Neobacillus sp. PS2-9: one gene and its partner. The protein of the gene in region 2 binds, or shares a complex with, the protein of the main gene of each other region. Links are inferred from orthologs where the notes say so. Each region holds a gene or a part of one and is shown on either strand. Other genes may lie near its edges.

The links.
Region 1: the proteins of RCG25_RS08925 (region 2) and smc are in contact, whole or in part, in a crystal structure (PDB 3ZGX), measured with the Bacillus subtilis proteins. The link is inferred for Neobacillus sp. PS2-9 from one-to-one orthologs.

The regions. Positions count from the first base shown.
Region 1 is NZ_CP133269.1:3,586,880-3,591,323, forward strand. The notes cover bases 327-4,444. They hold smc (chromosome segregation protein SMC), read right to left. Parts: upstream 4,094-4,444; coding sequence 527-4,093; downstream 327-526. Other genes in these bases: rnc (ribonuclease III), read right to left, coding at 4,148-4,444. Also shown: signal recognition particle-docking protein FtsY, read right to left, coding at 1-317. UniProt on the Bacillus subtilis protein: Required for chromosome condensation and partitioning.
Region 2 is NZ_CP133269.1:1,794,796-1,798,057, forward strand. Bases 274-3,209 are described here. They hold RCG25_RS08925 (segregation/condensation protein A), read left to right. Parts: upstream 274-1,333; coding sequence 1,334-2,086; downstream 2,087-3,209. Other genes in these bases: RCG25_RS08910 (GNAT family N-acetyltransferase), read left to right, coding at 274-360; RCG25_RS08915 (DUF309 domain-containing protein), read right to left, coding at 380-904; RCG25_RS08920 (YjcZ family sporulation protein), read right to left, coding at 1,036-1,125; scpB (SMC-Scp complex subunit ScpB), read left to right, coding at 2,091-2,678; RCG25_RS08935 (hypothetical protein), read left to right, coding at 2,788-3,207. Also shown: more of RCG25_RS08910, read left to right, coding at 10-273; RCG25_RS08940 (YpuI family protein), read left to right, coding at 3,240-3,262. UniProt on the Bacillus subtilis protein: Participates in chromosomal partition during cell division. May act via the formation of a condensin-like complex containing Smc and ScpB that pull DNA away from mid-cell into both cell halves.

The DNA of each region.
Region 1 (4,444 bases), 1.8 Mb from region 2 along the record:
CCAGAATTATAGATGTCTACTAGCTTTTCAGAAATAACACTCTGAACTTCCTGTGGATCCTGAATATTTCTGCGTTTTACTTCCGTCTTTAATTCTTCAATTAATCGCATTACTGTATCAAAGCCGACATCTGCTTGAATTAATATCTCTTCTAATTCTTCAAAGAAGTCTTCGTCGACTTTTCGATATCTTGCTACAAGGTCGTTTACTTTTCCTGAGAAATTGTCTCTTGTTTTCGTTAAGCCTTCTTTAAACTTTTCGGTTACGGAATCTGTTGATTTCGTAATTTTCTCTTTTAGTTTTTTAAAAAAACTCATTCTACCACTTCCTTTTAAATTAACTTTGTTAAACTGATCTGTTGATTTCCGCTCCAGGCACGAGCGGTTCGTGGGTGTTTCGGCGAGCCTCCTAGGCGAAAAACGCCTGCGGGGTCTCCCCTGAACCATACTCCCACAGGAGTCTTCGCGCCTTCCGCTCCAATCAACAGGTGTGTTAAATCAACATAATGCTTTAATTTAGTCTAAAATTAAGATTCTACGAGTTCCTTTGTTTCTTCTAATCGGACAGATACTAGTTTGGATACGCCTGATTCCTTCATAGTTACTCCATAAAGGACATCTGCTTCTTCCATGGTTCCTTTCCGGTGGGTTATCACGATAAATTGTGTTTCCTTGCTATATTGCTTTAAATATTGGCTAAAACGGTAGACATTGGCTTCATCTAGGGCCGCTTCCACCTCATCAAGGATACAAAATGGAACAGGTCGTACCTTTAAGATAGAAAATAGTAAGGCTATAGCAGTTAATGCACGTTCTCCACCTGAAAGGAGTCCCAAATTCTGCAGCTTCTTCCCAGGAGGTTGAGCAACGATTTCTACCCCGGTATTTAATAAATCTTCGGGTACTGTTAGAACTAAATCCGCTCTTCCTCCACCGAAAAGAGCTCGGAAGGTTGGTTCGAAGTGCTCACGAATTCCATTGAAGGTTTGTTCGAAGCGTTTCTTCATCTCTATATCCATTTCTTCAATCACCTGGTAAAGGGTATCTTTTGCTTCCTGGAGATCGGACTTTTGCTCATTTAAAAACTCATATCGCTCAGATACACGCTCATATTCTTCAATTGCACCAAGATTCACACTTCCTAGTTCTTCAATGGCAAGTTTGATGAGCTTGACCTTTTTCCGTGCTTCCTCAACAGGAATTGTTAATGGATATTGTTCCTTCGCCCCTTCAAATGACAATAAATATTCTTCTCGAAGATGTGTCAGTCGATTTTCAAGCTCGACATCAAGTCGATTGATTTTGACTTCCTCATCCTTTAATACCACGATCATTCCTTTATGAAGTCTTTTCAACTCTTTAGCTTCTAATTCCATGTCTTCAAGAACATCCACTAAGGACAATCGTTCCTGTCTTCTAGCAGTAATAAGCTGTAGTGTGGCTTCTTTGTCTTGCTGCTTCAACTTAGCTGCAGTCTCAAGCTGCTCCTCACCTGATGAACTGTTTGTCATTTCTGAAGACAATAGGCTAAGGTCCTCCGTATAAAGAGCTAGCTTTTTTTCGCTTTCTTCTAAGTCCTCAATCGTAAGCGTAAATCTCTCTTTTATATTCGTAAATTGCTCGTTTTTAGAAGCAAACTCTACCTTTAAATCATTTATTTCATTCGTCAAAGTTTCTTTTGAAGTTAAATCACTGGTTTTTTGTTCTGTTAATTTAACAATTTGGGTATCCAGTTCTGTAACATTTACTTGATAGGTTTCTAGCGCATTAAATAATTCGTCTTTTCGTTTTAGTAAGCCGTTCTTTTCATCAGAAAACTGTCCTTTTTCAAGGTCATATATCGCTAATCGCTCGTTAATATTTTTTACTCCAAGCTCAGCTTCACGCAGTTCTCCCTTTACAGCCTGCTCGTTAAGTCTCAATTCTTCCCCATTTTTCCGAATTTCATCTAGCTGTTGATCAGTCAGTTGAACTTCTTCTTTTAAGGATTTAACCGTTTTTTCTAGACTAGCTGTTTTTTCCTCCATAATAACCAATTTGGCTTTTAAATCTTCTAGTTCACCTTTTCTAGTTAATAGAGAGGATGTCTTTTGTTTAACCGCACCACCCGTCATGGAACCACCAGGATTAACAATATCCCCCTCAAGCGTGACCAAACGACAGCGGTACTGAAGGATTTTTGCCAATTCATTGGCACCCTTCAGGTCTTTTGTAATCACAACATTACCTAATAAGTTATTCATTACCTCAGCATACCTTGATTCAAATTTAACAATGCTGACAGCAGTTCCAATCAAGGATGGATGATTTTGAATGGACGATAATTGTGCAGCGGATAAAGGCCTGCCTTTAATAACGCTAAGCGGTAAGAAGGTTGCTCGTCCATAAGAATGTTGTTTTAAATATTGGATCGCTGTCCGTGCATTTTGCTCGGTATCAACAACTATATGCTGAAGGGCACCTCCAAAAGCTGTTTCGAGTGCTGTTTCATATTCTTTTGGAACGGTAACTAATTCTGCTACTGCGCCTTCAATTCCCTTTAGCTTATGATCCCTTGCCTTTAGAACCTCTTTAACCCCTTGGAAGAACCCGGAATAATCTTCTTCCATTTCTTCGAGCATTTCTTTTCTTGATTTTGCCTGTTGAAGCAGCTGATAGGCTTGATACAGCATCTTTTCTTGTTTTTCATAATTATTTTTTACCGTTTCAAGCTTTCGCTGTTGATCGCGAAATGCTACCACTTGGTCTGCTAATTGTTTTTGAAAATCTGCTAATAAAGATTGAATTTGCTCCATCTTGGATTGAGCAATTTGTCGTTCTTGAATGTATTTCGTATTCTCTGAATCAAGACGCGAGCTTTTTCTCTCTTGTTGCTCCAATTGCTGGTCAATATATTTCAATTCATTTTTAGCACCAGCCTGCTGATTGAGTAGCTCAATATATTCACTTTTTAAGCTATCAATTTTTTCTTCTATATTTTCGGTGAAAAGTTGTAGCTTTTCTTGTTTTTCCTTTAGTTCGGCCTGTAATGAATGAACCTGTTCACCTAGTTCTTTAACTGACTCTGCCTGCATGTCCCTATTTTTTTGAAGCTGGCTGATTTTTTCTGTCAACTCAGTGATATTCGTTTTCAGCTGTTCCTTGTTATGAGCAGCATTCTTTTTCCGTTCCTTCAATACTTCTTTACGACCTTCGAGCTTTTCAAGTTCTTCACTTGCATGAAGTAAAACATTTTGCAGGTCTGTAATCGATTCGTCTAATGCAGAAATTCGGTCTCTTGTTTCAACTATTTTAGCTTCTTTGACCTGCAAATCTGATGATAGCTTTAACTCTTCCTGCTGATGTTCTTCTAGTTGTTTAGAAAGGTTTTCCCATTTCTGGTGTAGATCTTCAATTTCAAACACAGTTAATGCTACTTCTATTTTTTCTAGTTCTTCTTTTTTCTCCAGAAAATCCTTAGCCATCGATGCTTGAATTTTAAGCGGCTCTACCTGACTTTCCAGTTCGTGTAAAATATCATTCACTCGGTTTAAATTATCCTGTGTTTCAAATAATTTTACCTCTGCTTTTTTCTTGCGGTTTTTGTATTTTAAAACACCAGCTGCTTCTTCGAAGATAGTTCTGCGATCCTCAGCTTTACTGTTTAATATTTCTTCTACTTTTCCTTGACTAATGATGGAAAAGGCTTCTCTGCCAAGACCTGAATCCATAAACAAATCGATAATATCCTTCAACCTGCAGGGCTGTTTGTTAATGTAAAATTCACTTTCGCCTGAACGTGAGACACGTCTGGTCACACTTACTTCATTGTAATCTAACCCGATTCCTTGGTCTTGATTATCCAATGTCAGTGATACCTCAGCGAAATTCAGCGCTTTTCTAGTATCACTGCCGGCAAAAATGATATCTTCCATTTTACTTCCTCGTAAAGATTTAGCGGACTGTTCACCTAGGACCCAGCGGATCGCATCAGTTATATTACTTTTGCCACTCCCATTGGGACCCACTACAGCAGTAACCCCAGGAACAAAATCAACTCCAATGCGGTCTGCGAACGATTTAAATCCAATGATGTCCAACCGTTTTAAAAACATTTCATTATCCTCCCCATGCAACCCGGGATTTCTCCTGCAAACATTTTGACATTTCTAGGTTGTTTTCGCTTTTAATACGTCCAGTGCCATTTGGGCGGCATGCTGTTCGGCTTCTTTTTTCGATTTCCCAGTTCCTACTCCCAGTTCATCTCCATTTAAGGACACTTTGGAAACAAACTCCTTGTTATGTGCTGGACCTTTTTCTAATAAGACTTTGTATTCTAATGTACCTGTCCCATCTCTTTGGATGAGTTCTTGTAATTGACTTTTAAAATCCATCACATGAGAAAAAGCACCAGCATTTATTTTAGGAAAAACGATCAATTCAAGGAATTCAATGACTTTATCAAT
Region 2 (3,262 bases):
GGGATCAAAATGTTAATTCGGTATAAGAAAACATTCGAAAAAATTGCCATGGGATTACTGTCTTTTATGCCAAATGAAAAGGACTTAAAAAAGCTACAGTTGACCATGAAGGAATATGAGACGGAAGAAAACTGGCAGCTTTTCTTATGGAAAGAAGAAGATATTATTGGACTGCTAGGAGTTCTTTATCATGATGAAGAAAATACTCTCGAAATCCAGCATATTTCTGTTAACCCTTCCCATCGCTACCAAGGTGTGGGAAAAAGAATGGTAAAAGCATTAAGAGAGATGTACTCAGATAAAGTAATTATACCAAATGAAAACACTGCACCATTTATCGAAAAATGTGATGTTTGCTGAAATAACATGGGGCTGACCCTTATAAGTCAGCCTCTTTTCTCATTTTTAAAGATTGCTTTCTTTCTTGAATCACATTTGTTCGATCCCGTAATTTATGGCGTTGAACGAGGTTAATATTGGTCAGATCACTATCTTTACCCCATTGGAATTTTAATTGATCACAAGTTGCAAAACATAGGTCCAATAAATGAGGATCACTAATTGGTATATTAAAACTTCTATATAATTGTTCAGACGTAATGAGGTTTAAACGTTCTTGTACAATTTGAAGCAGTTGCACATAGTCCAATCCAAGTTTCTTTACACTATCTTCTTGTTTCTTTAGAATGGTTAAGGCCTTTTGTAATGTTCTTATTGCCCCTTTAAAGTTTTTTCTCCGGTGATGATAAGTGGAAACCGCCAATAAAATCAGACCTACCCAAATGGAATCTTTGTTTCTAGAGTCTGTCTTTTTCCAATACTCTTCAAGGACTTCGTGACACTCGAAATAATCACGATCCCCATGAAAATGGACTAAAAATTGAATATACGCTCTAGGATACAAGATATCCCCCCCTTAACAACATACTAAAGTAAGTTTATCACATTCAAAGATAGACCTTCTTAAAAATGAATCTCAAACTGGAAAAAAGAAAAGGCCCGTCAAAATGACGGGCCAGTACTTCAGTTTATTTTTTAATAAACCCAGGAAGCACCAACAATAATTAACAAAATGAATAGCACGACGATTAATGCAAAACCAGTACCAAAGCCGCCATCAGACATATTCAAATACCTCCTAAAATATTTTTTGTTCTTTTCCTTGTCATCATATGTAGGATATTTGTCCATTGTTATGGGCAAACATCTATTTTGGATATAAACCACTTAAGGTTGATTTTTCTATTGGATAACACAAATGAATACTCTATACTATTATTAGTCGTAATGACGGATAACGAATTTATCTTTATAGAATTTTGGTGAAATATAAATGCCATACCAGGTGAAAATTGATGCGTTTGAAGGGCCGTTGGATTTACTTCTCCATTTAATTAACCGGCTCGAGATTGATATATACGATATTCCGGTTGCTCAAATCACTGAGCAATATCTTATATATATTAAAACAATGACTGAACTTAAATTGGATGTAGCTAGTGAGTTTTTAGTTATGGCTGCTACCTTACTTGCCATTAAGAGTAAGATGCTTTTGCCTAAACATGAAGAGGCCTACGTAGACGCGGATTCAGACATGTCTTTCGAAGAGGATCCAAGGGACGAGTTAGTTGAAAGATTGATTGAATATCGGAAGTATAAAGAGGCAGCACAGGACCTTAAATCGATGGAAGAAGAACGAGGGCTTATGTTTACAAAGCCACCTAGTGACCTTTCTGACTTTGCAAAGGAAAAACACCCTGAAAGAACAGAATTAAATGTTTCTTTGTATGATATGTTAGCTGCATTTCAAAAATTATTACGTAGAAAAAAGTTACAGCGTCCAATGGCAACTAAAATTGCCAGACAAGAAATTTCAATTGAGACAAGAATGATAGAAATTATGGATGAATTAAAACAGCTAAAAGGAAGGAAAAACTTTAATGATTTGTTTCCCTTTCCGGCTAAAGAACATATTGTGGTGACCTTTTTAGCAGTTTTAGAGCTGATTAAAAGAAAAGAGATCGACGTGGAGCAGCAAGAAAATTTTGGTGAAATCTTTGTTGAAGCTGTTAAGGAAGGGGCATAGTCAAGTGGATCTTATTAATTGGACAAGCATTGTTGAGAGCCTTTTGTTTGCAGCTGGAGATGAGGGGCTTTCGTTAAAGCAATTAGCTGAAGTACTAGATGTGGATGAACTGAAAGCAAGTGAGGTCCTTGAGGACTTAAAGAAAGAATACGTACAAAACAATAATAGGGGAGTTATGATTGTCCAGTTGGCTGGGACCTATCAACTAGCTACAAAAAAGGAAAACGCAAATTACTTAAAAAAATTGGTGGATTCTCCACATACCTCTACCTTATCACAGGCTGCGTTAGAAACATTGGCTATTGTTGCCTATAAACAACCAATTACTAGGGCAGAAATAGAAGAAATTCGAGGGGTGAAAACAGAAAGACCCCTGCATACATTAATGGCAAAGGTTTTAATTAAAGAGGTTGGTCGTGCAGAGGGAGCAGGAAGAGCTTATTTATATGGCACGACGAAGGAATTTCTTGATTATTTTGGCCTTAAAAGTCTTAAGGAACTTCCACAACTTCCTGAAAAAGTAGAGGATGAATACATCCAAGAGGAAGCCGATTTATTTTTTGAGAAATTTCAAGAAACGATTAACTCTTAAAATGGCTATCAAAATGACCAATTTATGCTAAAATAAATATACGTTTTCAAAATGATTTATCAGTTATAACTGGTATTAACTGAGCATTTCAATAAGGGGCGGGATTATCTTGCAGATTAAAGAGTGTAAAGGTATTGAATTAGAAAAAGAAAAATCAAATACTTCTGAGGATTTTTTTAACAGAAGTGAAGTAACCTTTATCGACAACGGGGAAGAAAAAACACTTCATGTTTTATACGTTAGGTATTTTGATGAGTTTCTCCAGGAATTAACACCATTTAAACAGGACCCCATTTTGGTTCAAAATGAAAATGAGATATTTTTTAGGGATATCGTAGCACTGTGTTGCCTCATTAAGAATCCAGGTCTGCGAAGCAGAAAACGTCTATATATTAATTCAAAGAATGAATTTACTTCTTATTTTCAGGATATTAATTTTGAAAAATTACCTGAAGTTTTTCGTGCTCTTAAAGAAAAGAAGGGTTTCGAACTCCATTCACCACTTGAATTCATTTTGCAACCGCAATAAAGAAGGCTCGATGTTAAATTAGGGAGGTAACTATGGGAAACTCGTTGGTAAAATC